3 regions of the Escherichia sp. HH091_1A genome follow, and region 3 is predicted to be linked to each of the others. Evidence: predicted binding sites of a transcription regulator. Region 3 holds the regulator's gene; each other region holds the start of a gene.
The links. Region 3 encodes ArgR, which controls arginine synthesis, uptake and breakdown. Its sites were predicted from a motif close to ANTGAATAAAAATACANT; they were not measured.
Positions count from the first base shown of each region.

Region 1: argA (amino-acid N-acetyltransferase) is a predicted target of ArgR. The motif match lies at 3,429-3,446, and genes of this name have one in related genera.
Region 2: argF (ornithine carbamoyltransferase) is a predicted target of ArgR. The motif match lies at 4,764-4,781, and genes of this name have one in related genera.

Region 1 is NZ_AP025747.1:3,546,038-3,553,239, reverse strand. Features, by position in the region: gene recB (exodeoxyribonuclease V subunit beta) at 1-2, shown strand, start outside; gene recD (exodeoxyribonuclease V subunit alpha) at 2-1,828, shown strand; gene argA (amino-acid N-acetyltransferase) at 2,066-3,397, opposite strand; gene amiC (N-acetylmuramoyl-L-alanine amidase AmiC) at 3,628-4,881, shown strand; gene QUF14_RS17905 (PRD domain-containing protein) at 5,139-5,963, shown strand; gene QUF14_RS17900 (PTS transporter subunit EIIC) at 5,995-7,202, shown strand, end outside.
Region 2 is NZ_AP025747.1:5,196,298-5,203,499, reverse strand. Features, by position in the region: gene valS (valine--tRNA ligase) at 1-2,138, shown strand, start outside; gene QUF14_RS25685 (YjgN family protein) at 2,192-3,388, opposite strand; gene QUF14_RS25680 (GNAT family N-acetyltransferase) at 3,581-4,084, shown strand; gene rraB (ribonuclease E inhibitor RraB) at 4,229-4,645, opposite strand; gene argF (ornithine carbamoyltransferase) at 4,807-5,811, shown strand; gene QUF14_RS25665 (DNA-binding protein) at 5,869-7,202, opposite strand, start outside.
Region 3 is NZ_AP025747.1:4,022,662-4,029,863, forward strand. Features, by position in the region: gene degS (outer membrane-stress sensor serine endopeptidase DegS) at 1-412, shown strand, start outside; gene mdh (malate dehydrogenase) at 475-1,413, opposite strand; gene argR (transcriptional regulator ArgR) at 1,848-2,318, shown strand; gene yhcN (peroxide/acid stress response protein YhcN) at 2,682-2,945, shown strand; gene QUF14_RS20200 (barstar family protein) at 3,001-3,273, opposite strand; gene aaeB (p-hydroxybenzoic acid efflux pump subunit AaeB) at 3,365-5,332, opposite strand; gene aaeA (p-hydroxybenzoic acid efflux pump subunit AaeA) at 5,338-6,270, opposite strand; gene aaeX (p-hydroxybenzoic acid efflux pump operon protein AaeX) at 6,278-6,481, opposite strand; gene aaeR (HTH-type transcriptional activator AaeR) at 6,664-7,202, shown strand, end outside.

The sequences.
Region 1 (7,202 bases), 480 kb from region 3:
AATGAAATTGCAAAAGCAATTACTGGAAGCTGTGGAGCACAAACAGCTACGCCCGCTGGATGTGCAATTTGCCCTGACCGTGGCGGGAGATGAACATCCTGCCGTCACCCTCGCGGCAGCCCTGTTAAGCCACGACGCCGGGGAAGGGCATGTCTGTTTACCGCTCTCACGACTGGAAAATAACGAGGAGTCACATCCGCTGTTAGCAACCTTCGTCAGCGAAATCGGTGAGTTACAAAATTGGGAAGAATGCTTGCTGGCTTCACAAGCGGTCAGCCGGGGAGATGAACCAACGCCGATGATCCTCTGTGGTGATCGTCTTTATTTGAATCGCATGTGGTGTAACGAGCGCACAGTGGCACGCTTTTTCAACGAAGTGAATCATGCCATTGAGGTTGATGAAGCTCTACTGGCGCAAACCCTGGACAAACTTTTTCCAGTAAGCGATGAAATTAACTGGCAAAAAGTGGCGGCGGCAGTGGCGCTGACGCGGCGGATCTCGGTGATTTCCGGCGGCCCTGGCACCGGTAAAACGACCACCGTAGCGAAGTTGCTGGCAGCGTTAATTCAAATGGCAGACGGCGAACGCTGCCGTATCCGCCTGGCTGCGCCAACGGGGAAAGCTGCCGCGCGCTTAACCGAATCGCTTGGCAAAGCTTTGCGCCAGTTACCGCTGACCGATGAACAAAAGAAACGCATACCGGAAGACGCCAGCACCTTGCACCGTCTCCTGGGCGCGCAGCCAGGTAGCCAGCGTTTACGCCATCATGCCGGTAACCCGCTGCATCTTGATGTGCTGGTGGTGGATGAAGCGTCAATGATCGATCTCCCCATGATGTCGCGCCTGATCGATGCGTTGCCCGATCATGCCAGAGTGATCTTCCTCGGTGATCGCGATCAACTGGCCTCGGTTGAGGCTGGAGCTGTGCTGGGCGATATCTGCGCTTATGCCAACGCAGGCTTTACCGCCGAGCGTGCCGGGCAATTAAGTCGTCTGACGGGAAGTCATGTTCCGTCAGGAACTGGCACAGAAGCGGCATCTTTGCGCGACAGTCTCTGCCTGCTGCAAAAAAGCTATCGTTTCGGCAGCGATTCTGGCATTGGTCAGTTAGCTGCGGCGATCAACCGTGGTGATAAAACGGCAGTGAAAACCGTTTTTCAGCAGGATTTTACTGATATCGAAAAACGGCTTTTACAGAGCGGCGAAGACTATATTGCGATGCTTGAGGAGGCTCTTGCGGGTTACGGGCGTTATCTGGATCTGCTGCAAGCGCGTGCCGAGCCGGATTTAATCATTCAGGCGTTCAATGAGTACCAGCTTTTGTGCGCCCTGCGGGAAGGGCCGTTTGGCGTGGCTGGACTGAATGAGCGAATTGAGCAGTTTATGCAACAGAAGCGCAAAATTCATCGTCATCCGCACTCTCGTTGGTACGAAGGCCGACCAGTGATGATTGCCCGTAATGACAGCGCGCTTGGGTTGTTTAATGGCGATATCGGTATTGCGCTGGATCGCGGGCAGGGGACGCGCGTCTGGTTTGCGATGCCGGATGGCAATATTAAGTCTGTGCAACCGAGCCGCCTGCCAGAACACGAAACCACGTGGGCGATGACGGTACATAAATCGCAGGGATCGGAGTTTGACCATGCGGCGTTGATTTTACCGAACCAACGCACGCCAGTTGTAACGCGAGAGCTGGTTTACACTGCGGTGACCCGCGCGCGTCGCCGTCTGTCGTTGTATGCCGATGAGCGCATATTAAGTGCGGCAATCGCCACTCGTACTGAGCGGCGCAGTGGTCTGGCGGCGTTGTTTAGTTCGCGGGAATAAACGTGATTGCCTGATGCGACGCATGCGCGTCCTGTCATGCCTCCGGGCATTGCGCATATGCGCATCTGGCGATTTCCGTCGCTTACCCTAAATCCGCCATCAACACCTTTGATTTGATGTAGGTCGGATAAGGCGTTCACGCCGCATCCGACGATGAGCGTCAATACCTGATGCGATGCTAGCGTGTTTATCATGCCTCCAGGCATTGCGCATGTCGCATCTGGCGATTTCCACCACTTACCCCAAATCCGCCATCAACACTTTGGATTTACGCTGGTAGTTGTACAACTGCTTTTTGCTCTCGGGCAGTAAATCAATATCCACCGGGGTAAATCCACGTTCCTGGAACCAGTGAATACTGCGCGTGGTCAGTACAAACAATTTGCTTAATCCGCTTTGCTTCGCCTGAGCGGCAATGCGCTCCAGCAAAACCTCGCCCCTTGATGAGCTGCGGTAATCCGGGTGAACGGCCACACAGGCCATTTCCCCAATCTTCTCTTCCGGGAACGGATAGAGTGCTGCGCAGGCAATAGTCGTGTTATCGCGCTGAATAATGGTGAATTTGTCGATTTCCATCTCCAGTTGCTCGCGAGAACGGCGTACCAGAATACCTTGCTGCTCCAGTGGGCGAATCAACTCCAGAATGCCGCCAATATCGTTGATTGTTGCGCGACGAATTTGCTCGGCGCTTTCCATCACAATCTGCGTACCGATACCGTCACGTGAGAACAACTCTTGCAACAGCGCGCCATCTTCCTGGTAACTAATTAAATGACAGCGACGTACGCCGCTGCGGCAGGCTTTCACCGCACCACGCAAAAAGCGCACCGTACCGGAGTTGTAATCGCCTTTCTCTTCCTGAGCTTCTACCCGCGCTTGTGCTTCGTTAGGGAAAAGCTCGGAGACAATATCGCCGTCGTCATTAGTGACGCCCTGTGAAGAGCAAAAACCAATCATCTTTTCAGCTTTCAGTTTGATGGCCAGTTGAGTGGCGATCTCTTCCGAGGTCAGATTAAAGCTCTCGCCAGTGACTGAAACCGCGACCGGCCCCAGCAGCACTATCGCACCGCTGTCCAGTTGACGATGAATCGCATCTTCGTCAATCCGCCGGATACGCCCGCTATGGCAGTAATCCACACCGTCATCCACGCCCAGCGGCTGGGCAATAATAAAATTGCCACTGACGACGTTGATATGCGCGCCCTGCAGCGGCGTGTTATTGAGACTCATCGACAGGCGAGCAGTAATGTCCAGTTGCAATGTTCCCGCAGCCTGCTTCACCAGTTCTAGTGTTTTGGCGTCGGTCACGCGTATATTTTTGTGATATAGCGGTTCGTGGTGATGCGCTGCCAGATTCGCATCGATCTGCGGGCGCGCTCCATAGACCACGACCAGACGGATGCCGAGGCTGTGCAGCAACCCGATATCATTAACGATACTGGAGAAATTCTCATGCTCAATGGCTTCACCGCCGAGCATGATGACAAACGTTTTTCCCCGGTGGGTATTGATATAAGGAACCGAATGGCGGAATCCCTCGACCAACTCGGTTTTACGTTCCTTCACCACGGCACACCTCTTTGCATGATTATTCGTAATTATTGTATTTTTATTCTGTTTTTTCACTGGGTGCAAGTGCAAATTTTACGCATGAGCAACTTTTTTATCAGTAATGCCGTGAATATAAAAAGAATGTTTACCGTTTATTAGATGACAGATTATGCGTCTTTCGCTAAAGTTTCCGGTCAAATTAGTCGTTTATTTGTTACACAGCTTAGATTTTTTTGCTCGGGAGATGCATGTCGGGATCCAACACAGCAATCAGCCGTCGTCGTTTACTGCAAGGCGCGGGTGCCATGTGGCTATTGAGCGTAAGTCAGGTCAGTCTGGCTGCGGTCAGCCAGGTCGTGGCGGTGCGCGTCTGGCCTGCGTCCAGCTACACCCGTGTGACGGTAGAATCTAATCGTCAGCTGAAATATAAGCAGTTCGCGTTGAGTAACCCTGAACGCGTGGTGGTGGATATCGAAGATGTAAACCTGAACTCAGTGCTCAAGGGGATGGCGGCACAAATTCGTGCTGATGACCCGTTCATCAAGTCGGCGCGCGTCGGGCAGTTTGACCCGCAAACCGTGCGGATGGTTTTTGAGTTAAAGCAAAACGTAAAACCGCAGCTGTTTGCCCTTGCTCCGGTCGCCGGGTTTAAAGAGCGTCTGGTGATGGATCTCTATCCTGCCAATGCTCAGGACATGCAGGACCCGCTGTTGGCGCTGCTGGAGGATTACAATAAAGGCGATCTCGAAAAGCAGGTGCCGCCTGCGCAGAGTGGCCCGCAGCCAGGCAAAGCAGGGCGCGATCGTCCGATTGTCATTATGCTTGACCCTGGCCATGGCGGCGAAGACTCCGGTGCGGTGGGGAAATACAAAACGCGTGAAAAAGACGTGGTATTGCAAATTGCCCGCCGTTTGCGCTCTCTGATTGAGAAAGAGGGCAATATGAAAGTTTACATGACCCGTAATGAAGACATCTTCATTCCGTTGCAAGTGCGCGTAGCAAAAGCACAGAAACAGCGTGCTGACTTGTTTGTCTCTATTCATGCCGATGCCTTTACCAGTCGCCAGCCGAGCGGTTCCTCTGTGTTTGCGCTCTCTACCAAAGGTGCAACCAGTACCGCGGCAAAATATCTGGCGCAAACTCAGAACGCCTCGGACTTGATTGGTGGCGTGAGTAAGAGCGGCGACCGTTATGTCGACCATACTATGTTCGATATGGTGCAGTCGCTGACCATTGCCGACAGTCTGAAGTTTGGTAAAGCTGTGTTGAATAAGCTCGGTAAAATCAACAAGCTGCATAAAAATCAGGTTGAACAAGCCGGGTTTGCCGTGCTGAAAGCGCCTGATATACCCTCTATTTTGGTCGAAACGGCGTTTATCAGTAACGTTGAGGAAGAACGTAAACTGAAAACGGCAACCTTCCAGCAGGAAGTTGCGGAATCAATCCTCGCAGGGATAAAAGCGTATTTTGCCGATGGGGCGACGCTGGCGAGAAGGGGATAATGTTTTTATTTATTCAATGAATTTATATTTCGTTGAATAGATAATATTTACCTGAATATTAGACGTTGGTTTTGTGACTGATGTCGAATATTTGAATGTCGGCTTGAAAAATAAGCCGACCATCTCTTTAATTAAGCACAATTCCGTGTAATGTATATGCATTAGTTAATCATCTTGTAACTGTTAAATCAGGCAAGGCAATGTTTGAAGTAATTATTACTTCTGACGTGCCTTGCCTTTTTTTTTGGAGCTATGGAATGATCATCGAAAAAGTCATGAACAATAATTGTGTACAGGCATCGATGAATGGACAGGAGGTTATCATTTCTGGGCCTGGCGTCGGTTACAACAAAAAATATGGAATGTCGGTCCCTGAGCATCCGGCTAACCGGATTTTTTATGTCAGAAATGAACAAAAAAATAAACTCTACAAATTGATTGAGCATGTGGATATTGAGTATATTTTTGTTGCCGAAAAAATAGTGCAATATGCGGAGAACAATCTCGAAAAAAATCTCAATCCATCGCTACTATTGATTCTTGCTGATCATATTTCGAATGCAATATCCCGAGTCGCTTCAGGCATACAAATTAATAATGTTTTCCTTGATGAAATCAAAGCGTTGTACAAAGCAGAGTATGCGATAAGTCGCGATGCATTAACTATCATTAATGAGCAATTCAGCGTTCAACTTCCTGATGATGAGATTGGTTTTATAGCATTGCATATTTTAAATAATTATGAGAATTCAGTTGATTATGAATCAGTACGGATTATTGAGTTGTCGCAAATAATCACGGGGCTTATTGAAGTTGTTTATAACAGAAAGGTGGACAGAAGTTCATTTAATTATTCCAGGTTCATGATACACCTTAAATATTTTTCAAGTCGCGTATTATGCAATGAAAAAATAAAACAGAAAGATATTGGTGATCTCTATGAACAGTTTCTTGAGAAAGACATTCTGTTACAGCGCGCAATTCATGAAATTGAAAGGTATTTGTACGCCACTTTTAAATATGAATTGATTTTGGAAGAAAAACTATATCTCTCTATTCGCACCAAAGTATTAATGGACTGATTATATATAACATTTATATGAGATAACCCGCATGAAACAAAAGAAAGCCTGGAGTTTTTTTCAGAGCCTGGGAAAGGCATTTATGTATCCCATCGCTCTGCTAAGTGTATGTGGCATGATGTTAGGGCTAGGAAGTGGTTTAGCCAGCGATGATATGGCAAAATTAATTCCACTACTGGCTATTCCCGTAATTAAAACCATTCTTGATTTTATTGTTAGCCTTGGTTTGTTTGCCTTTGTCAATTTACCTGTATTGTTTGCGATAGCTATACCTCTGGGGTTATTAAAAGAGAAAGAGGATAAAGCCTATGGCGCTTTTTCTGGCTTAATTGGTTTCATGGCGATGCATCTGGGAACGAACTTTTATCTTAAACAACATGACTTATTGGTCGCTGCTGATCAAATGTCGACACATGGGCAAACCATTATTCTGGGAATCCAGTCCTACAATACCAGTGTGTTGGGTGGGATTATAGCAGGATTATTAGTCGCCAGTATGTATAAAAAGATCGTTAACTTACGTATTCCTGAATCATTAGGATTTTATAGTGGCCCACGCCTGGTGCCTATTATTACACTGATTGTGATGAGTGGATTTGGTCTGATCATCCCTTTTATCTGGCCGCCATTTTTCAATCTTTTCATGCTCATTGGCCACTGGATTTCAACTTCCGGTCCTGTTGGCTATTTTTTCTATGCAGTCGCCGAACGCGTGACGATACCTTTTGGTTTAAATCACCTGGTGACGTCAGTTTTCCGCTTTACCCCCATCGGCGGATCGGCAGTGATCGGCGGCGAAGAGTATTATGGCACCCTGAACATGTTTATGGCGTACGTCAAAGAGAATGCGGTCATTCCGCTGGATTTGGCGGGGAAAATGGAACAGGGCAAACTGATGATTCAGTATGGTCTGGCTGGTGCCGCGCTGGCGATGTATCGCACTGCTCATGCTCAAAACAGAAAAGCTATCAAAGCATTGCTTATTTCCGGGGTGCTTACAGTCATTATTGGCGGCGTCAGCGAACCGATTGAGTTTCTGTTCTTATTTGTCAGTCCACTGCTATTTGTCTTCCATGCTTTTATGAATGGATTCGCCAACATGGTCTTGCCATATATGGGCGTGAAGATGGGATTTACTGGCGATCTGATTCAATTTATTAGCTTTGGCGTATTGCGTGGCACAAGAACAGGTTGGCCAATAGCGGTGTGTGTCGAAGTGGCCTATTTCTTTATTTATTA
Region 2 (7,202 bases), 1.2 Mb from region 3:
CGCGTTACAAAGATCTGATTGGCAAATATGTCATTCTGCCGCTGGTTAACCGTCGTATTCCGATTGTTGGCGACGAACACGCCGATATGGAAAAAGGCACCGGCTGCGTGAAGATCACTCCGGCGCACGACTTTAACGACTATGAAGTCGGTAAACGTCACGCCCTGCCGATGATCAACATCCTGACCTTTGACGGTGATATCCGTGAAAGCGCCCAGGTGTTCGATACTAAAGGTAACGAATCTGACGTTTATTCCAGCGAGATCCCGGCAGAGTTCCAGAAACTGGAGCGTTTTGCCGCGCGTAAAGCAGTCGTTGCTGCGGTTGATGCACTCGGCCTGCTGGAAGAAATTAAACCGCACAACCTGACCGTTCCTTACGGCGACCGTGGCGGCGTAGTTATCGAACCGATGCTGACCGACCAGTGGTACGTGCGTGCCGATGTACTGGCGAAACCGGCAGTTGAAGCGGTTGAGAACGGCGACATTCAGTTCGTACCGAAGCAGTACGAAAACATGTACTTCTCCTGGATGCGCGATATTCAGGACTGGTGTATCTCTCGTCAGCTGTGGTGGGGTCACCGTATCCCGGCATGGTACGACGAAGCGGGTAACGTTTATGTTGGCCGCAACGAAGACGAAGTGCGTAAAGAAAATAACCTCGGTGCCGACGTTGCCCTGCGTCAGGACGAAGACGTTCTCGACACCTGGTTCTCCTCCGCGCTGTGGACCTTCTCCACGCTCGGCTGGCCGGAAAACACCGACGCACTGCGCCAGTTCCACCCAACCAGCGTGATGGTATCCGGCTTCGACATCATCTTCTTCTGGATTGCCCGCATGATCATGATGACCATGCACTTCATCAAAGATGAAAATGGCAAACCGCAGGTGCCGTTCCACACCGTTTACATGACCGGCCTGATTCGTGATGACGAAGGCCAGAAGATGTCCAAATCCAAGGGTAACGTTATCGACCCGCTGGATATGGTTGATGGAATTTCTCTGCCGGAACTGCTGGAAAAACGTACCGGCAATATGATGCAGCCGCAGCTGGCGGACAAAATCCGTAAGCGCACCGAGAAGCAGTTCCCGAACGGCATTGAGCCCCACGGCACTGATGCCCTGCGCTTTACCCTGGCCGCACTCGCTTCTACCGGTCGTGACATCAACTGGGATATGAAGCGTCTGGAAGGTTACCGTAACTTCTGTAACAAGCTGTGGAACGCCAGCCGCTTTGTGCTGATGAACACAGAAGGTCAGGATTGCGGCTTCAACGGCGGCGAAATGACGCTGTCGCTGGCGGACCGCTGGATTCTGGCGGAGTTCAATCAGACCATTAAAGCGTACCGCGAAGCGCTGGACAGCTTCCGCTTCGATATCGCCGCAGGCATTCTGTATGAATTCACCTGGAACCAGTTCTGTGACTGGTATCTGGAGCTGACCAAGCCGGTAATGAACGGTGGCACCGAAGCAGAACTGCGCGGTACTCGCCATACGCTGGTGACTGTACTGGAAGGTCTGCTGCGCCTCGCGCATCCGATCATTCCGTTCATCACCGAAACCATCTGGCAGCGTGTGAAAGTACTTTGCGGTATCACTGCCGACACCATCATGCTGCAACCGTTCCCGCAGTATGATGCATCTCAGGTTGATGAAGCCGCACTGGCCGACACCGAGTGGCTGAAGCAGGCGATCGTTGCGGTACGTAACATCCGTGCAGAAATGAACATCGCACCGGGTAAACCGCTGGAGCTGCTGCTGCGTGGTTGCAGCGCGGATGCAGAACGTCGCGTAAATGAAAACCGTGGCTTCCTGCAAACGCTGGCGCGTCTGGAAAGCATCACCGTGCTGCCTGCCGATGACAAAGGTCCGGTTTCCGTTACGAAGATCATCGACGGTGCAGAGCTGCTGATCCCGATGGCTGGCCTCATCAACAAAGAAGATGAGCTGGCGCGTCTGGCGAAAGAAGTGGCGAAGATTGAAGGTGAAATCAGCCGTATCGAGAACAAACTGGCGAACGAAGGCTTTGTCGCCCGCGCACCGGAAGCGGTCATCGCGAAAGAGCGTGAGAAGCTGGAAGGCTATGCGGAAGCGAAAGCGAAACTGATTGAGCAGCAGGCTGTTATCGCCGCGCTGTAATCAACACCGTGATGAAAACGAAGGCCGGAGCATGCTCCGGCCTTTTTTATCTCTTACAGAAATGGTAAAGAAGGCATAACTCCCCGAGAAATACTGGCTAAGAAGCCTTTATCTGGTTGTTCTTCTTTATTGATTAAAGGAAGGTCATCCAAATCGCCCAGCAAATACGTATTTTTTGCCTGCCAGTCAATCATCCATATTTTCAACAGTGGATAAGCCAGACCGCCCGTAATCCCGGATATCACCACCAACGCACACATGCGATAAAGCATACCGTGGTACGTTAAAGTTGAGCGAAAACGAATACGCCCATCATTCAGTGATAGGTTGCTCATAAAATGGTTTCGCAACGACACCGTTAAATAACTGGTGCTAACAGCAATCCCAAAATAATAGATTAACTGCGCGATTATCATTTTACGTTGCATTTCCATAAATTGCTGTAAATTCTCAATGTCATCATTTGCATATACAGAACTATCATACGCATTTAATATTTGATCGAAGATAATATAACCAGCAACAGCGAGAAAAGGCAATAAAGCTAAAAATGCGAGAATGGCATATTTTATACAATACGTAGTATCTAATTTCACCTTGAAACGATGTATACCGAAACTGGTATTGCTCCAGAGAAAACTCATTACCAGACTATATAAAGTACCATTAAAAATACCAATGGAAACAATACCAACTATTGCCATCAGAACCATAGATATAATAACACTACTTGAACTATTGGCATGTAGCATCTTTGTCGAGATAAAGAAAACAGTCCCCATCCCAACGGCCATTAAAATCGGCAAGAAAAAGGTCACCCACCAGAACCCTTTCATAGAGCAATTAAAACTAAATCTTACGCCGTTGAGACTGGTCATTAAGGCCTGATGACGCAGTCCTTTTGCTGCCATAAATATAAGCAAAACCAACAGTAACAAAGTCAAAACACAACCAACAAGCGGCATATCTGCTGACACTGTCATTAAGATTGCGAAATAGAAAAAAACAAAAACAAGACAACTAACAAAAACATTCCCACCGGTAATTCCATAAGAAAATCGTTGTCCGTTAACTTCCATATTAGCATAAAGATAACGCTTACATTTCATTAATGCCCATGGTAAATAGATACCTAACGTTATAATCGTTAACAACACATTCACCACACAAATAAGAAAATACCTCTCACCTGTACCATGAAAAACAAACGAATGGGACGGAACATCCATTTCATTAATAACTTGAGCCATAAAAAATCCCTGAATTAAAAAATCCATTGATATAACTTATATATACAGACAGTAAAATGTTCTGCCACGTTACAATACTCTTATCAGTAATAGGCTGGCAAAAACTTTATTACTTTATAAGTCGCTTGCGCACGTAAGAAGAGAGTGGTATTAAACAAATGTATAATTACTTTATTTTTATTGGGTTAAACTATGAATAACATTGCGCCGCAATCACCTGTAATGCGTCGCCTGACGCTGCAGGATAATCCTGCTATCGCCCGCGTCATTCGTCAGGTATCCGCCGAATACGGTCTTACCGCTGATAAAGGCTACACCGTCGCCGATCCGAATCTTGACGAGCTGTATCAAGTGTATAGTCAGCCTGGCCATGCATATTGGGTAGTTGAGTACGAGGGTGAAGTGGTCGGCGGCGGTGGGATAGCGCCATTAACCGGGAGTGAGTCGGACATTTGCGAACTGCAAAAGATGTATTTTCTTCCGGCTATCCGCGGCAAAGGGCTGGCAAAAAAACTGGCCTTAATGGCGATGGAGCAGGCGCGAGAGATGGGTTTCAAACGCTGCTATCTGGAAACGACAGCTTTTTTAAAGGAAGCCATTGCGCTTTATGAGCATTTGGGCTTTGAGCATATCGACTATGCGCTTGGCTGCACGGGCCATGTCGATTGTGAAGTGCGGATGTTGCGCGAACTCTAAAAAAATGCCCGCGTGTTCAACTCGCGGGCATTCGAACATTAACAACGTACGTTTTGTTTATGCCGGATGTGACATGAATGCCTTATCCGGGCAACAAATTCACCAGGTTGCAGGAACTACCTGGGCCTGATGCGCTACGCTTAATTAGTGGCGAACTCCGTCATCGTCTTCATCGACAAAATCTTCATCGTCGCCATCTTCGCCGTTAGGATCTTCAAAGTAAGTGCCCCAACCGTCGTACTCAACGTCAAATTTCTCTGCCAGCGTCATCAGTTGTTCAACCTGGGCATCGATCAGATCGGCATTCAACGCGCACTCGCTGAGGATGTCGCAGCAAATCACCACATCACCATCCTCTACTTCCAGTTCTTCCGGATCGGTGACTTCATATCCGAGTTTAAACGCTTCTACCGCTGCTTTCTCCAGCGTTTCAAGGTCGTCTGCGGAAAGATGGTGCTCAATGGTGTACAGCGCATCTGGATCGCTGCCATCTTCCAGTAATTCTTCAATAATTAAACGTGTTTCTTCACGCTGTTCTTCCAGTTGTTCCGGGTTTGCCATGGCTCATTCCTCTTAATGTCCTGCCGATACTCTTATTGTCACACACCACTGACATTGCCTCCACCTTTGTGATAAAGATTTATGCTTTAGACTTGCAAATGAATAACCATACATATAAATTGAATTTTAATTCATTTAGGCGTTAGCCACAGGAGGGATCTATGTCCGGGTTTTATCATAAGCATTTCCTGAAATTACTCGATTTCACGCCAGCTGAACTTAACAGCCTGCTGCAGTTAGCCGCGAAGCTGAAAGCCGATAAGAAAAGCGGTAAAGAAGAAGCCAAACTCACTGGTAAAAACATCGCGCTCATCTTCGAAAAAGACTCGACCCGTACCCGATGCTCTTTCGAAGTTGCCGCATATGACCAGGGTGCTCGCGTTACTTATCTCGGTCCAAGCGGCAGCCAAATTGGTCATAAAGAGTCGATTAAAGACACTGCCCGCGTGCTTGGTCGCATGTATGACGGTATTCAGTATCGCGGCTATGGTCAGGAGATTGTCGAAACACTGGCGGAATACGCTGGCGTGCCGGTATGGAACGGCCTGACCAATGAGTTTCACCCCACGCAGCTGCTGGCGGATCTCCTCACCATGCAGGAGCATTTGCCCGGCAAAGCGTTCAACGAAATGACGCTGGTCTATGCAGGTGACGCACGTAACAACATGGGCAATTCGATGCTCGAAGCTGCAGCGCTTACCGGTCTGGATTTGCGTCTGGTCGCGCCACAGGCGTGCTGGCCAGAAGCTGCGCTGGTTACGGAATGCCGCGCCCTGGCACAACAAAATGGCGGGAATATTACGCTGACGGAAGATGTAGCTAAAGGAGTTGAAGGTGCTGACTTTATCTATACCGATGTATGGGTGTCGATGGGTGAAGCAAAAGAAAAATGGGCTGAACGCATTGCATTACTGCGTGATTATCAGGTGAACAGCAAGATGATGCAGTTGACCGGTAACCCGGAGGTCAAATTCCTCCACTGCCTGCCCGCGTTTCATGACGACCAAACGACGCTTGGCAAAAAAATGGCGGAAGAGTTTGGCCTACATGGCGGAATGGAAGTGACTGATGAGGTCTTCGAATCTGCCGCCAGCATTGTATTTGATCAGGCGGAAAACCGCATGCATACCATCAAAGCGGTGATGGTCGCGACGCTCAGTAAATAATTGACATCTCTATAAAGATGCCGGGAAATACAAAAAATATCCCGGCATCATATTATTTTATGCAGTGTGAGTTCTATTCTTCCACCCCCATTTTTCTATTACTGTTCGTAAATTTTCCGGAGGATTTAATTTTTCTAACTGTTTTTCATTAATATAATTATATATATTGATTTTCCCATCCCGGAGGACTTCCATCATTCTTGTTCTAATTTTTAATTCATTAACCATCTTTTCTTCAAAAATCTTAACGACATAACCCGGAAATTTATTTACAATTTCTTTTGTTTTTTCTTCATCACCATAAACATATCCTAACTCATTAAGATACAGCTGTTCGCCCTCATAACACTTAAGTAATTGATAGAAGTACCACTTAGCAAAATCAGGTTGCTTCATGAAAAAACCCTTCAAAATAATATCATTTACTAAAATGCTGACAGGCACTTCATTAAATAGCAACTTAACATCATCAAATAACTTTAGTATTAAGCGTGATTTTTCTTGATTGCTTAAGTTAAAATCATTGACATATGCAACCAACTTATCCCAAATCAATTCCTGTAATTTACGGCTATTTTTATAGGGTTCTTTATCGAGATTGAAAAATAAGGTCTCAGCTATTTTAATTTTAGATTGATCGCAGCTAAAATCTTTAGATTGATCGCGGCTAAAATCAATATGATTTATCACAGAGCATGCATGCTTTATCTTTGCAGAATCACCAAAATATTGCATGCTTTTATTAAAACACCAATCCAGTATTCTTACATCATCAATATATGGGGATTTTAAAAAAGTCTCCAGAATCGAATCGATGACCGGTGTAAGGTTAACTTTTGCATCATCTAAGGAATCAATAAGAATATGAGACAGGTTAACTTTGATGTCATTAATTTCATTGTCAGTAGCTTTTTTATTATTAATAATATAATTATTTAATACGTTAAGGTCATCTATTTCTTTCAGTATCCCTTTTTTACCCAGCAAGTATGAAATCGATTCATTACATACATAAGGCATTAATAGCAGATGTTCTTTCCTTATTGCTAATAATGCATTATTCAATGGTTTTTCTAATAAATCCGTAATCGTAGAATCAACTGAACCTTTACAACTCACCTGCGAGTTATTTAAGCCATGAGAATTATTTAACTCCTGCGGAATATTTAATAGACGAGCTATTTCCTTGTTAGCTTCGCGTTGGTAACACGCCAGAATCTTGTTAGTAATCAGGTGTAATGAACTCTCATCTTTTCTTTCAAAGGACTTTCCTTCATAACGATTAGTCGAACCATCAGGTTGTTGAAATATAATAGCCGTATGTCCTTGACGAGTTCCCATAGTAGTGATAGTGGAAAGTGTAATTTCTATTTCCACCTTAGATAAATCCG
Region 3 (7,202 bases):
GTTTGATAAGAGTAACGATGGCGAAACGCCGGAAGGCATCGGCTTTGCGATTCCTTTCCAGTTAGCAACCAAAATTATGGATAAGCTGATCCGCGATGGTCGCGTGATCCGCGGCTACATTGGTATCGGCGGACGTGAGATCGCACCACTGCACGCGCAGGGCGGTGGTATAGATCAACTGCAAGGGATCGTGGTTAATGAAGTGTCACCTGACGGCCCGGCGGCGAATGCGGGTATACAGGTCAATGATTTGATTATTTCGGTGGATAACAAACCGGCCATCTCTGCTCTGGAGACGATGGATCAGGTGGCGGAAATTCGCCCTGGCTCGGTGATCCCGGTTGTCGTGATGCGTGATGATAAGCAGTTAACGCTGCAGGTCACCATTCAGGAATATCCGGCAACCAATTAATTCGTGCGCTCAAAACAAAAAACCGGAGTCTGTGCTCCGGTTTTTTATTATCCGCTAATCAATTACTTATTAACGAACTCTTCGCCCAGGGCGATATCTTTCTTCAGCGTATCCAGCATACCTTCCAGCGCGTTCTGTTCAAATGCGCTCAGGGTGCCGATAGATTTACGCTCTTCCACGCCGTTTTTACCCAGCAGCAGCGGTTGAGAGAAGAAACGTGCGTACTGACCGTCGCCTTCAACGTAGGCACATTCGACAACGCCTTGTTCGCCCTGTAGTGCGCGAACCAGAGACAGACCAAAACGTGCAGCTGCCTGGCCCATAGACAGGGTTGCAGACCCGCCACCGGCTTTCGCTTCAACCACCTCAGTACCCGCGTTCTGGATACGTTTGGTCAGATCAGCCACTTCCTGCTCAGTAAAACTAACGCCAGGAACCTGTGACAGCAGCGGCAGAATGGTAACACCAGAGTGACCGCCAATTACCGGCACTTCAACTTCGCCCGGCTGTTTGCCTTTCAGTTCCGCAACAAAGGTGTTGGAACGAATGATATCCAGCGTAGTAACGCCGAACAGTTTGTTTTTGTCATAAACTCCGGCTTTTTTCAGCACTTCAGCAGCAATCGCAACTGTGGTGTTAACCGGGTTAGTGATAATACCAATGCACGCTTTTGGGCAGGTTTTCGCAACTTGCTGTACCAGATTTTTCACGATGCCGGCGTTAACGTTAAACAGGTCGGAACGATCCATACCCGGTTTACGCGCTACACCTGCAGAGATAAGAACGACATCTGCGCCTTCCAGCGCCGGAGTCGCATCTTCACCAGAAAAACCTTTGATTTTCACAGCAGTAGGGATATGGCTCAGATCGACAGCCACACCGGGAGTCACTGGAGCGATATCATACAGAGAGAGTTCTGAACCTGAAGGCAGTTGGGTTTTTAACAGTAGTGCAAGCGCCTGGCCAATACCGCCAGCAGCGCCGAGGACTGCGACTTTCATCCTAAACTCCTTATTATATTGATAAACTAAGATATGTTGCTCCGCTGCCGCGACCTTAATCCACAAAATTGCCGTTTACAATGACCACATCTCAAGAATGTGTAGTCACGCAAGTTTAGCGTTTATGCATTTAATTGCCGTAATCAGGAACCTAACTTACGTAATTAACAGTCGCTTATGCATTAGCGCAACATTCCAACAGGTGGTGACAATATACCCTACCGTTCAGCCAAAACAACATCAATTTGATAACAATTAATTTACTTTTAAGCAGAATTTGCATGCCGTGACGCAGGCATGTTTCTCAATAACGAAATTTGATAAAATCCCGCTCTTTCATAACATTATTTCAGCCTTCTTCAGGGCTGACTGTTTGCATAAAAATTCATCTGTATGCACAATAATGTTGTATCAACCACCATATCGGGTGACTTATGCGAAGCTCGGCTAAGCAAGAAGAACTAGTTAAAGCATTTAAAGCATTACTTAAAGAAGAGAAATTTAGCTCCCAGGGCGAAATCGTCGCCGCGTTGCAGGAGCAAGGCTTTGACAATATTAATCAGTCTAAAGTCTCGCGGATGTTGACCAAGTTTGGTGCTGTACGTACACGCAATGCCAAAATGGAAATGGTTTACTGCCTGCCAGCTGAACTGGGTGTACCAACTACCTCCAGTCCATTGAAGAATCTGGTGCTGGATATAGACTACAACGATGCAGTTGTCGTGATTCATACCAGCCCTGGCGCGGCGCAGTTAATTGCTCGCCTGCTGGACTCACTGGGCAAAGCAGAAGGTATTCTGGGCACCATCGCTGGCGATGACACCATCTTTACTACCCCTGCTAACGGTTTCACCGTCAAAGACCTGTACGAAGCGATTTTAGAGCTGTTCGACCAGGAGCTTTAATCTCTGCCCCGTCGCTTCTGGCGGCGGGGAAAATGTTGCTTTTCCCTCTCATCCCCCTGCTTTCTCCTACGATTAATTTAACGAATAGTGCGTTTTAGCGCGACATATCATTCACATAATGAATACATGAGTTAAAAAAGCACATTATGCAAAATTCATTATCTAATTGAAAATAATAGAATTAATAATAAATAACCGTGTTTTTAATTCTTTTTTGTTATTAAAACTCACACTTTTAACACTTAGTATCAACTGAAACAGTTAGTGTGGTATTAATTAGTTCAATAATTAGTGTATACTTGATTTTGTGATATGGGTCACGAAACAAAGGCCCAGCTAAAAGATTATGTCGAGGTAAAAATCATGAAAATCAAAACCACTGTTGCTGCATTAAGCGTACTTTCTGTTCTCTCTTTCGGTGCATTCGCTGCCGACTCCATTGATGCTGCACAAGCACAAAATCGTGAAGCAATCGGGACCGTATCCGTAAGTGGTGTGGCGTCTTCGCCAATGGATATGCGTGAAATGCTGAACAAAAAAGCGGAAGAGAAAGGCGCAACGGCCTACCAGATTACTGAAGCTCGTAGCGGTGACACCTGGCACGCTACGGCTGAACTGTACAAATAAACCCTCATCGTCTTGTCCGACGATATTGCCCCCGGTTCGGGGGCTTTTTTTTGCGCTAATGACGAACATTAAAACGCAAATGCCCTTCCAGCTCTTCCTCTGCCTCATCAAACAGCAATATTAACGCGCCAAAACGGCGACGCGTTTTCTCTCCCAGATGAACAAATTCAATCTCAAGTGGTAGCGGCAGGACATCGTTCATTAACACATCCCATAGAGAGTCGAGATCGCGTACTTTATCTTTTGCCAGACCAAAGGTTTGGCTAAAGTCGCGATAAAAATCCTCCTGACTCTCAATCTCATCAAAATCAAAGGTATAAATATTCATCTGTTGCCACCGTCACGTTTCGCGGCGAGTTCTGCCGTTCATTGCTAAGTATAGCCATGAAAAAACCGACGCTTTTGGCGTCGGTTTTGACTTAACTATCGGTCAACGCATGTTGATACTTATGGAGCATACCCGTAAGCCGATGTACTGGTTCCGTCACCTGCGGTGGCGCTTGCCAGATGCGTAGCTTTTCCTGGTAGATTTCCAGTTCTTCCAGCAACTGGCCAAAGTACCGACGACGTTTATCATCGCTACGGGCAGATATCACATGGTCTGCTGTGCGGCGCATTTGCCGGTGAAACGCCGATAAATCCTCGTTAACCGGGATCGGCGCATCACGCAGGCGCTGGTGCGCGATAATCATCGTCAGTGCCAGGCGAAATTTCGGCAAATCCCCTGGGAACTTATTCATCAGCAAAAACAGCTGCTGATAAAGTGCCGGGAGGTGATTCTCTTTACGACGTGCCACATTGGTAGTCATCGCGGAAACAGCGGCAGAAACAAACTGATTAAGCAGTACACGTCCAGTCCTGTCGCGCGATTTATCCCGCACCAGCAAAATAACGGTGAACGCGAGCACACAGCCGACGATTTGCCCTAATGCGCTGTCGAGAAACTGACTGAAATGGAAAGTCATCGGGTTATCCAGCACGATAATGTTTATGGTGCTGGCCAGCGCCCCCATCGAGCCCAATCGCCGTTTCTGTACTTCAATGCCAAGGAAGAATCCCAGCACTGCCAGGCTAATACACAGCAATAACATGCTTTGTTGGGTATTAGGGATAATCACCAAAAAGTAGAGTAGCCCTAACGGCAGCGCCGCCAGCGTCCCATAAATAAAGTCGATCGCCACCATGCGTGGATTCGGCAAACGCATTGCCAGTGACGTCACTACCGCAATCATCACCATTGCACCACTGCCGGAAGTCCAGCCCGTCCACAGCCAGAAAAGCGTCCCCAGAATGCAGGAAAGTGTGGTTCGCCAGAAGTTAACCATCGCATGATGACGTTCGGCTGACTCTACTTTGACTTCCGGTTCGCCTTGCAGGATCTCTTCTTCAGTAGCGTTGATTTTTGTGTTACTGATAACGCCGCGCTTGAGAAGCTGATAACGCGTTGCCGCCGCGACCCAGCTATAAATGGTGACAGGCGTTTCCCGTTCCCCGGTCCAGGCGATAACTCTCCGCAGGCGTTTGAGCTGCTTGTGGACGTCCTGCGCGGTTTCTACCGGCGTGTCAAAAAATTCGCGGAAAGTATCAGTGATCAATTCCGGGCGCGTATTCTGAATAAGATAAGTTTCGCAGGATTGGGTAATCAGCGTCAGCGATAGCGTATTGATCGCTTTTAAACGTCGATTGGCCCGCGCCCAGCGGGAAGATTCCATATTCAGGTTGCTGCGCATACCTTGTAACGCCGTGGTGCGTCGCACAAGATCGCCCCAGGCTTTATCGACAACTTCACCATCGCCATGCTTGATACAGAGTTGCATTAATTGATATTGCGCGACCAGCAAACTTTCCAGCTCTCGATCCACTTCTTGTTTGATCGATCGCGGAGAAAAGAGCAAATCCGCCATAATTGCACACACAATACCGATAACGATCTCGCTACAACGTTCGACGGCAAACTGCGGCGTAAGAAGCGGTTCCGGCTGAATGGTAATCACAATGATCAGCGCGGTATAACCAGCCAACCCCCACGCATAGGAGTTTTCTATTCGTACCAGCGAGGAAATCCAGGTACAAAAACCGGCCCAAATACAGCACACCAGAATCATCAATAATGGTGCGCGGATCATCGCAATGATGATCACCAGTCCGGCAATACAGCCAATAAATGTGCCGATGATGCGCAAAAAGCCACGATAGCGAATAGCGCCAGAATACGGTTCACCTCCCGCAGCAAAGGCCGGACCGGCGGCAACAATCGCCGCTGTCAGTACCGCCCAGCGTGGCGTTTCCAGCTGGAAGTGAAAGCCAACAAACAGCGCCAGTACAATGGCGGTCGCCAGTTTTACCGCAAAGCGAATATGTTGGTTAGCAATGGAGAAAATACCCATCGTGATTAACCAAACTCACGCAGGCGATGGGCCATTTTACGGAAGAACGAATCCTGGCTTTCGTCGCGATCTTGTTTGCCAGTGACCACCACTGTAGCAGTGGTGCCCGCAGGCCAGATGTTCTCTTGCTGGTTGTCGAGACGAATACGAACCGGAACACGTTGCGCCAAACGCACCCATTCAAGGTTAGAGTCGATGGTCGCCATCCCTTTGTCGTCACGCGTGCTGCTGGCGTTGGTGACCCCAGCAGCAACACTATCAACAGTCCCTTTCAGCACTTTGTTACTGCCAAGCGGCGTGATCTCTGCACGATACCCAGGGCGCACCCCTTCCAGCTTAGTTTCTTCCATATAGGCCAGTACATAGAAGGAGTTCTGTTTCACCAGCGCAACCGCCGTTGATCCACGGGTAATAAACTCACCGGTATAGACGTTGAGGTTGGTCACCCAGCCATCTGCTGGCGCGCGGATCACCGTGCGTTCAAGATCCAGTTTTGCCAGATCGCGGGTCGCCTGCGCTTTCGCTAACTGATGCAGAACCGTTTGTAGTACGTTGTTGGCCTGATCGATCTCTTCGCGAGACATCGCCTGCACACCGAGACGGTTACGACGTCCGGCCTCCTGGCGTTTCTCCTGTGCCAGTACCTGATAATAAGCAACATCGGCTTGCGCTTCCTCAAGCGCCTTTTGATAACGCGGCTGGTCGATGGTGAACAGTACCTGTCCTTTTTTCACCAGCTGGTTATCATGAACATTCACCTGGGTAATGAGTCCAGAAACGTCCGGCGCGATCGCAACGACGTCAGCGCTAAAGCGCGCGTCACGCGTCCACGGGGATTCGGTGTAATAGACCCAGGCATTAAAAATTGCGATGAAGGCCAGAATGACTAATACGACCGTGATGGCCGTACGGGAGAATTTTCTTATTAGTGTTTTCACTTCAACCTCAAACGAACAGTCGCGATATCAAATAAAACAAGCAGCAATAGAGCGCGGTGTTGAACAACGCCGGATGCCAGACAAAGTCGTAGATACCTGTTGGCACAAGTACCCGGCGCACCAGCCAGAAAATCGCCAGTGATAAAAGCAATTCGAAAAATATCGGTGGGAAGGACAGCCCAAACACCACGATAACGGGAAACAGACTCATGTTGACCTTGGTTGTATAGAGAGAGCAGGCGTTATTATTTTCAGCATCTGTCGCCGCAGAGAAGGGCATGGAAAGCCGGGCGAGAGCAACATTGCTGTAGATTGATATTTAATATATTAACGTAACTGTTATGCTGTTATCTATATTATGTGATCTAAATCACTTTTAAGTCAGAGTGAATAATGGAACGACTAAAACGCATGTCGGTGTTTGCCAAAGTAGTTGAATTTGGCTCTTTTACCGCCGCCGCCAGACAGCTACAGATGAGCGTTTCGTCCATCAGTCAGACGGTGTCAAAACTGGAAGATGAGTTGCAGGTAAAGCTGTTAAACCGTAGCACACGCAGCATTGGCCTGACCGAAGCCGGTAGAATTTACTACCAGGGCTGCCGTCGGATGCTTCATGAAGTGCAGGATGTTCATGAGCAACTGTATGCCTTCAATAACACCCCCATCGGGACGCTGCGCATTGGCTGTTCTTCAACTATGGCACAAAATGTTCTCGCCGGGCTAACAGCCAAGATGCTGAAAGAATACCCAGGTTTGAGCGTTAATCTGGTTACCGGAATTCCTGCCCCCGACCTGATTGCCGACGGTCTGGATGTGGTGATCCGCGTCGGCGCGTTGCAAGATTCCAGCCTGTTTTCCCGCCGTCTGGGCGCGATGCCAATGGTGGTGTGCGCCGCAAAAAGTTATCTCACACAATACGGCATACCGGAAAA